One region of the Rhizobium yanglingense genome, then DNA from elsewhere that is predicted to be linked to it. Evidence: predicted binding sites of a transcription regulator. Region 1 holds the regulator's gene; the other holds the start of a gene.
The links. The regulator PhoB, encoded in region 1, activates phosphate uptake and scavenging genes when phosphate is short. The targets are predictions, from matches to a motif close to TGTCATNNANCTGTCAT.
Positions count from the first base shown of each region.

Region 2: the regulator PhoB is predicted to act here: its motif matches at 2,185-2,201, upstream of ACW4PC_RS04435 (DUF1045 domain-containing protein).

Region 1 covers NZ_CDSAWY010000004.1:552,890-557,295, reverse strand. Annotated here, with positions in the region: gene pstA (phosphate ABC transporter permease PstA) at 1-10, shown strand, start outside; gene pstB (phosphate ABC transporter ATP-binding protein PstB) at 26-841, shown strand; gene phoU (phosphate signaling complex protein PhoU) at 876-1,589, shown strand; gene phoB (phosphate regulon transcriptional regulator PhoB) at 1,624-2,307, shown strand; gene ACW4PC_RS07740 (winged helix-turn-helix domain-containing protein) at 2,331-3,011, shown strand; gene ACW4PC_RS07735 (hypothetical protein) at 3,401-3,589, shown strand; gene ACW4PC_RS07730 (hypothetical protein) at 3,627-4,070, opposite strand; partial or broken gene ACW4PC_RS07725 (YbhB/YbcL family Raf kinase inhibitor-like protein) at 4,165-4,406, opposite strand, start outside.
Region 2 covers NZ_CDSAWY010000003.1:6,015-10,420, forward strand. Annotated here, with positions in the region: partial or broken gene mnmD (tRNA (5-methylaminomethyl-2-thiouridine)(34)-methyltransferase MnmD) at 121-803, opposite strand; gene ACW4PC_RS04410 (hypothetical protein) at 991-1,137, opposite strand; gene ACW4PC_RS04415 (hypothetical protein) at 1,131-1,283, shown strand; gene ACW4PC_RS04420 (hypothetical protein) at 1,314-1,496, shown strand; gene ACW4PC_RS04425 (hypothetical protein) at 1,532-1,873, shown strand; gene ACW4PC_RS04430 (hypothetical protein) at 1,893-2,162, shown strand; gene ACW4PC_RS04435 (DUF1045 domain-containing protein) at 2,277-2,984, shown strand; partial or broken gene ACW4PC_RS04440 (AraC family ligand binding domain-containing protein) at 3,032-3,890, shown strand; gene ACW4PC_RS04445 (AzlC family ABC transporter permease) at 3,997-4,406, shown strand, end outside.

The sequences.
Region 1 (4,406 bases):
TCGCTGGTAAACGGAGTACATTATCATGAACATGTTGACCGAAGCAGCAGTTGAGAAGGCTCTGGACCAGAAGATGAATACGATCCCGTACAAGATGATCGGCCAGGACGTCTCGGTTTATTATGGCGACAAGCGTGCGCTTTTCGACGTGAAGCTGAACATCCGCGAAAACACTGTTACCGCGCTCATCGGTCCTTCCGGCTGCGGCAAGTCCACGTTCCTGCGCAGCCTGAACCGCATGAACGATACGATCGACAACTGCCGCGTGACCGGCAAGATTACCCTCGATGGTGAGGACATCTACGATCCGGACATCGATGTCGTAGAACTCCGCGCCCGTGTCGGCATGGTTTTCCAGAAGCCGAACCCGTTCCCGAAGTCGATCTACGAGAATGTTTGCTACGGACCGCGTATCCATGGTCTGGCGAAGTCGAAGGCCGATATGGACCAGATTGTCGAGTATTCGCTGCAGCGCGCGGGCCTTTGGAACGAAGTCAAGGATCGCCTGCAGGAATCCGGCACCGGTCTGTCGGGCGGCCAGCAGCAGCGCTTGTGCATCGCACGCGCGGTCGCCGTCAGCCCGGAAGTCATCCTGATGGACGAACCGTGCTCGGCGCTCGATCCGATCGCGACCGCCAAGGTCGAGGAGCTGATTCATGAGCTGCGCGAAAACTTCACCATCGTCATCGTGACGCATTCGATGCAGCAGGCGGCGCGCGTTTCGCAGCGCACCGCCATGTTCCACCTCGGCAATCTCGTCGAGGAGAACGACACCGACAAGATGTTCACCAATCCGGACGACCCGCGCACCCAGGATTACATCATGGGCCGCTTCGGCTGATCTGCGGCGTTCAGGCTATTCAAGGACAATCCCAATGGCATCGACCCATATCTTTTCTGCCTATGACGACGATCTGAAGTTCTTGTCCCGCCGCATCTCGGAAATGGGCGGGCTTGCCGAGCAGATGGTGTCGGACGCCGTCCGCGCGCTTGTCAACGGCGATACCGCTCTGGCCCAGAAGGTCATCTCGGACGACGTGATCCTCGATCACGCGGAGCGCGAGATCGGCGACAAGGCGGTCGTAACCATCGCCCGCCGCCAGCCGATGGCCTCCGACCTTCGCGAGATCATGGGCTCGATCCGCATCGCGGCCGATCTCGAACGCGTCGGCGATCTCGGCAAGAACACCGCCAAGCGGGTCATCGCCGTGCAGAGCACCGGCGTTCCGCGCAAGCTTGCACGCGGTCTTGAGCATCTTTCCGAACTGGCGCTGGTCCAGCTCAAGGAAGTGCTCGATGTCTATACGACCCGCGCGGCCGACAAAGCGAAGTCAATCCGCGAGCGCGACGAGGAAATCGACGCAATGTACACCTCGCTGTTCCGCGAGCTGTTGACCTACATGATGGAAGATCCGCGCAACATCACCAGCTGCACGCATCTTCTCTTCTGCGCGAAGAACATCGAGCGCATCGGCGATCACGCTACCAACATTGCCGAAACGATCTATTACATGGCGACCGGCGCACAGCCGGAAGGCGAACGTCCGAAGGACGACGCTGCCAACACCGTCGGCGCGGTCACGGAATGACAAATCCGAACCGGCCCTCAGGAGACAGAACCGAATGATCCCCAGAGTTGCAGTCGTTGAAGACGAAGAAGCACTGAGCGTGCTTCTTCGCTATAACCTTGAGGCCGAAGGTTTCGAGGTCGACACCATCCTGCGCGGCGACGAGGCCGAAATCAGGCTTCAGGAGCGCACGCCCGATATTCTGATCCTCGATTGGATGCTGCCGGGCGTGTCGGGCATAGAGCTTTGCCGCCGCCTGCGCATGCGCCCGGAAACGGAGCGTCTGCCGATCATCATGCTGACGGCGCGCGGCGAGGAAAGCGAGCGTGTGCGCGGCCTTTCCACCGGCGCCGACGACTACGTGGTCAAGCCGTTCTCCACGCCCGAGCTCGTTGCCCGCGTCAAGGCGATGCTGCGACGCGCCAAGCCCGAGGTACTCTCCACGGTGCTGAAATGCGGCGATATCGAACTCGACCGCGAAACGCATCGTGTTCACCGCAAGAGCCGCGAAGTCCGTCTCGGCCCGACCGAATTCCGTCTACTGGAATTCCTGATGTCGTCGCCCGGCCGCGTCTTCTCGCGTTCGCAGCTTCTGGACGGTGTCTGGGGCCACGACATTTATGTCGACGAGCGCACCGTGGACGTTCATGTCGGTCGCCTGCGCAAGGCGCTGAATTTTTCCAACATGCAGGACGTCATCCGCACCGTCCGCGGCGCAGGATATTCGATGGAAGCATAGCAGGAAGGCCGGAGAAGATGTCGGTGCGCATACTTGTTGTCGAGCAGGACGAAGATCTGCTCACGACACTGAAGCATGCTCTGGAGACAGAAGGATATTCGGTGAACTGTCTTCACCCGCATGCCTCGCTGGTCGAGCTCGTGGCGTTGCGGCTGCCTGATGCGGTGATATTCGGTGCGCCGGCTCCTGGCTCGCTGGCAATCTCGACATGCCGTCAGTTCCGGACAACTGGAGCGACCGCCCGCCTTCCGATTGTGGTGCTTTTGAACTCGGCCCTCGAGCAGGACCGGTTGGCCGTCCTCTCCGCCGGAGCCGACGACTGCCTCATAAAGGCAGTCTCCCCCGTGGAACTCCTCATCCGCTTGCGGAACCTCCTGCGGCGGCTCAATCCAGCGCTGCTGGAGAGCACGCTGAAGGTCGGGGATCTGACGCTCGACAAAAACGCCCGCCGGGTTCACAGGCAGAAGAAGGAAGTCAAGCTCGGCCCCACCGAGTTCAGGCTGCTCGAGTTTCTGATGAAGTCCCCTGGCCGCGTCCACTCCCGATCGGAACTGAGGGCATCGCTGTGGGGTAACGATGCCAGTGTCGATGAGCGCGCTGTCGACGTACACATCGGGCGTCTCCGGAAGGGCATCAGTTTCGGCAAGGCCGATAAGGTGATCCGGACGGTGCGTGGCGCCGGCTATGCACTCGGCGACTTCTGATCTGGATCAGGTTCCTATCTATCCCCATCGCTGTGCGCACAGATTGAGACGCGCGATGCCGATGTTCTCTCAATACGTGTGTCACGTCGATTTCACGCGACTGCCTATATTAGGGTGTGCTTAGTCGCGCTGGAGGTGATTCCGAGTCCGCCTTCGGCTCCCATACTCGCCTAGGGGCGTCAAACATATAATCCAGCCGGGATGAGGGTTCGGGCCAGATAGGGCCCACTCGTCCCAAAGTACAGCTAGTTTGGTTGAAGCGATTTTGGAGTATTCCATGACAATCAAGACGGCGTTGTTGAGAATGTCCCTGATTATCGTTTCCGGGTGGGTCATGGTCGGCACCATCACCTTGGTGATGTTCCATTGACCAGCGAGGTGTAAACGGCATGCGGTTCCTGGTGTATACGAAAACGATTGCTGAACTCGATTATGACGAAGAGACGCGCGTCTTGACGATCATCTACCGGGACGGCCAACTGCGATCCGTTCCCCGTGTCGATCCCAAGATCATGATGAGAATGGTTGCACAGCTTCCTCCGGAACGATCCCTCTACCTGATGCAGGCGGCGATCTGAACCTCGCGGCCAAGGCAAGGTGCGACCGCACCTGGCGTCAATGCATGGCCTCGATAAAGGCGCGGCGATAGAAGGCGCCGAGGTTGATCCGTTCTGCAGCGACCGCCACAAGCTTCTTTTCGAGACGGCGCTCGAATTCGCGCGATCGGGCCGCCCGCGGCCTGCCGTGCGGTGTCGTAGGCTTTAACCGGATCCGTGGTCCGACGTCGTCGCGGTACTGGGCAAGCGTCATAGCGGCCTTGATCAGCAGAGTTCTTATCTGCGGACGGTGCTCGGCAGCGATGACGAGGCCAAAAGACTTGATCAGGACAGGCTTCGGGACGGGCAGCTCGATCTCGTCGATGATGTCATTTCCCACTTGGGCTTCCTCGGCGAACACGAGGTACTGGTCCACCAGGTCATGAGCGGCCTCGAGGGTCTCGGTGTCCGGGCTGTACCGGCACCAGGTGTCACCAAAAGCACTCAGCGATCCGTATGACATCAAGAGCTCCTTTGCCCTTCAAATGAACGCGGAAACTGCCTGATTGTTCAAAGGATGCTGCAAGTGGCGCGAAAGCGGCGCGGTTTCGTCACGATCAGTTGCTCCGCGGCGGGATGGCCGCCGCGGGTGACGTGACCTCGATGCTCGCCTGATCCAGCGTATTGGCACGAAGAAGCCGACCATGGCGGCTTGTTCATCGAGGGGGAGGTTGTCGAGGGAAAGAGCATAGACCGTGAACTGGTACCGGTGCGGTCCGTGGCCGACAGGCGGGCAAGCACCGCCATAGCCGGACATGCCGAAATCGGTGCGGCCCTGTACAGCGCCTTCGGGAAGTTT
Region 2 (4,406 bases), on a different contig from region 1:
GAAGCCGATCAGCCCCGAAACTGCTGGAAGAGAAAATTGCGCAATGGCTGGGCGAAAACATGCCGCGCCGCGACGCGCCGGGCGTTTGAGTTGCCAACTGGAACACGGTTCTGCCTGGCGTCAGCTGAAGGGTTTTACGCCGCAGAGCATCTCGCGCTTGCCGGCGAAACCCTTGCGCCGCTCGACCGCAAATCCCGCCGCCACCAGATTGCGCCTGAACGAAGCCTGCGGCGGCATAGGTCGCGAATGCTTCCTCCGGAGAGGGTCTTCTCGCAGATGAGCCTGCATCAGCTCTTCAGCGACCACATGTCCGGCGTTGCGCGACGGGCGCGAAACCATCGAGATACCAGGCGTCGAAGCCCGGTTCGCGCGGCCGGCAACGCCATCGATCGCCGGGCCGCAGACAACGCGTCAAGGTGCGTCTGCTCGTCCAATGCCAGACGTCGACCGGTGCCTTTCGGCTCGGCCGGGCCACAGCGCCGTCAGCGCCTTGCCGCTCGGCATCGATTTCCGGCCAGTGCGAAAGTGCGCGACCGATCTCGTGCGGGCTGCATCGGGTAAAGCTCGAAGGAAATGAAACTGCAGCATGTTTAGCGCCCTTTGGCGATGCGCTTTCCATTGCCGCCATGTTTCCGCAGAAGTTCAGCCCGGTGCCGAACCCCAACTCTCCAATGCGGAAAATGTCCTCTGTCCGAGTCCACCGTTCCGGCACGCCATTGCCCGCCAGAAAGACGTGGCCGCATTCGAGCCTGCCCGTCCGTTCGGCAATAAAAATGGTCGCCAAAGGCCTGCGAATAGGGCATATCGCCGTCGCGCCATTCGAGCGACGGTGGGGGTTTCTCCGGTCGCTGCGCCAATTTCTGGGCCAGTCTCTGGGATCAAGTGTCGTCGGAATGTTTCATGCCTAAAGCCGATAGTGCGGCCGATCTCCTCCGGGTCAATCGCCAAGATTGCCGGCTTCCATGCCGCTGCTGATTGCCGGCGGCGGCATCATGGGACTGTGGGCGGCGGTTCATGGCCGAACGGCTTGGCATCGACACGCTCCTCGTCGATGCCGGTGACATTGGGGCAGCGGTGCGAGCGGCGGGCTGCTCGGGCGCGCTGATGCCGCATTTGCCGGATCAAATGGAATGCCAAGAAGCAGTTCCAGTTCGATGCGCTGGTTTGCGCTCGAAACCGAGATCGCTGCGATCGAAGCTGCCACCGGCCTTTCCACCGGCTACCGCCGCTCCGGCCGCATCATCCCGCTGCCGAAGCCGCATCTGCGCAGCGATCGCGCTTAGCGCCATGTCCGCCGATGCGCTGGAAACACATTGGCATCGGCGCGAGCCGCAGCTTCCATTGGCATGTCGGCAGATAGCTCCGCCGGTTACAGGCTGGATCGACGCCTGCCGCTGGTGCGAGCGGGCTTCGTGCACGACACGCTCGCTGCCCGCGTCGCACCCCGCACGCTGGTCGCCGCTCTTGTCGGCCTTTCTTGGCAAGGCACGGCATAAGCGGCTGGTGCAGCATTATCGAGAATGCTATCAGCTTGGCGGTCTCGAAGCCGGAACGCGGCGATCGCCGACGCCGGTGGGACGAACAATCGCCTTTCGGCCGCTGTCATCGTCGCGGCAGGTCACCAGTCATTTCCGCTGATCTGCAGCGGTTCACGGCCCGGAGGTGGAAAGGCACGCTCGGCCAACCGGTCAAGGGGCAGGCGGCGCTGCTTGAAGCGCCGAGATCGATCCCGGCCTTTCCCACCGTCTTCCGTGAACGGCCTCTATATCATTGCCGCATGAGGGCGGCACATGCTGCGATCGGCAGCACCAGCGAGGACCGTTTTGATAATCCCTTAATACGACCGATGCTCAAGCTCGAAAAACTGCTCTGATCGAAGCTGCGTCTGCGAGATGGCCCCCGTCGCTTGGCGAGCGCGCCGGTGCGTCGAGCGCTGGGCCGGCCTTCGTCCGAAGGCGATCGACCGCGATCCGATGATCGGTCGCGCATCCGATGCTATCCGAAGCTCATCGCGCTTGACCGGCGGCTTCAAGGTCAGCTTCGGCCTTGCCCACCGTCTTGCCGAAGCTGCCGTGCATACCTGGCCGACGGCCGTTCCGCAGCTTTCGCCCTGCCGGAAACGTTTCGCGTTTTCGAGCCATATCACGGCTGCTTCACGTTAAACGTGAATTAGAAGCTGGTGCTTTTCGTTATTCTGTCATGCAAATCACCTATCTGCTTGCGCATCGACGGCGCCGGAATTGTCTGCGCGCCCTTCCTTTGATGGAGGAGATTGCATGCGCTACGCCATTTGCTTCACGCCTACGCCGAGCGATCCGCTCAGCCAGGTGGCGGCCAATTGGCTCGGCCGCAACGTCTTTTCCGGCGAGATGGTCGAACCTCCAGCCAATGGCGGCATCGGCATCCACGATATAGCGTTCCATACTGCCGTGCCGCGCCGCTACGGTTTCCATGGTGTGCTGAAGGCGCCGTTTCATCTTGCACCCGATGTTTCGGAGACGCAACTTCTACGCGATATGATGCGCTTTTCCGGCAGCTTCCAGCCGTTCCGGATTCCAAGGATCGAGGTTGCCCGCCTGCGCAATTACTTCAGCCTCGTGCCGTCGGTCCCTTGCGAACACATGCACTATCTCGCTTCTGCGGTCGTGCAGGATTTCGACCGCTTCCGTGCACCGCTTTCCGAAGCCGAGATCGAGCGCATCGATCCGGATGGGCTTTCGGCCGCGCAGTTTGCCAACCTGCATCGCTGGGGCAATCCCTATGTGATGGACGAGTTCCGCTTCCACATGCCTGTGACGGGTCCTGTCAATCTTGTCGATATGCCGCGCATAGAGCAGGCGCTGCGTAGCGTCTTCGAGCCTGTTCTCGCTGAGCCGGTCACCGTCGCCAACATCGCGCTGATGTTCGAGGAAGGCACAGGCGGGCCGTTCCGCGTCCATTCGCTGCATCCGATGGGCAAGGTCAGCGCGCGCAAGATCGCCTGATCACTTTTGTTCAAGAATGGGCGGCCCAAAGATGCTATATCCGGCCGATGGACAACATCTCCCAGGAACAGGCAACCGAAGCCATGCCGCTGTCTGGGGCGGAGACGACGCGGTTCTGGCGTGACAGCCGTTTTGGCGGCATGGAATGCCTGAGCGCGACGTTCCTGACGCATGAGTTCGCGCCGCATGCCCACGAGACCTTCAGCATCGGCGCTATCGAAAGCGGCAGCCAGATCGCGACGATCCGGGGCGCGCGCGAAAGTTCGGGGCCGGGCGATCTCTATCTGATCAATCCGGGCGAAATCCATGACGGCGTGCCTGTCGAGGGCGGCTATCGCTACCGGATGATCTACCCGGACACGTCACTCTTCCGGGAAATCCTGGAAGATGTCACCGGCCGCACCTTCAGCGGCATGCCGGCCTTCGGCAAGCAGATCCTTCACGATCCCCGGCTTGCCGAGGCTTTTCAGGATGCGCACCGCGCGCTGGAAACAGGGGCCGGTGCGCTGGAGACCAGTCAGGGCATGTTCCTTGTGCTCGAGGCCATGTTTCGGCATCACGGCAGTTCAATCATCGTGCCGATCGACACGCAGGAGCGGTCGGCCGTGCAGCGCGCCCGTGACTACCTGATGGAAAACTACGCCTTCGATGTCGGACTTGAAGAACTCGCCGCCGTGGCGGGCCTCAGCCGTGCGCATCTGATACGCGCCTTCCGCAAGGAATTCCACATCACGCCGCACGCCTTCCTCACTGATATCCGCATTCGCGTTGCCCGGCGCAAGCTGCAGGCTGGCGGACAGCCGGCGGAGATTGCGCTCGAATGCGGTTTCGCCGACCAGGGCGCATTTCAGCCGGCATTTCAAGGCACGCACCGGCGTGACGCCCGGCCAATACCGCGCGCGGTAGTCACTTTCGTTCAAGACGACCATTCATCTCCATTCTTAAAACCTCCGCATCAAATCGGAGATCTGTCGTGAATGAGAATGGAAAATGGGCGGAGTTCCTTGGCGGCATGAGAGCCATTTCGCCACTCATCGCTGCCGTCATACCGATCGGCCTTGTCTTCGGCGCGGTCGCAGTCACGAAAGGGCTTTCCCCGGTCGAGACGGCACTGATGAGCGCGCTGGTCTTTGCCGGCGGTTCGCAGTTCGTGGCAATGGATATCTGGACGCATCCGGCCTCGTGGACGAGCGTCGGCTTTGCGGCCCTGCTCGTCAATATCCGCCATGTGCTGATGAGTGCTTCGCTCGGCACCAAGATGCAGGCTTTTGGCGGACGCAGGCGCTATTTCGCATGCCTGTTTCTTGCAGACGAGATCTGGGCGATGGCGGAATTTCGCGCCGGTCTTGCGCGGCTCACGCCCGCCTGGTTCGCTGGGCTTGCCGCGCCCTTCTATCTCGCCTGGGTGCTTTCGGGTCTTGC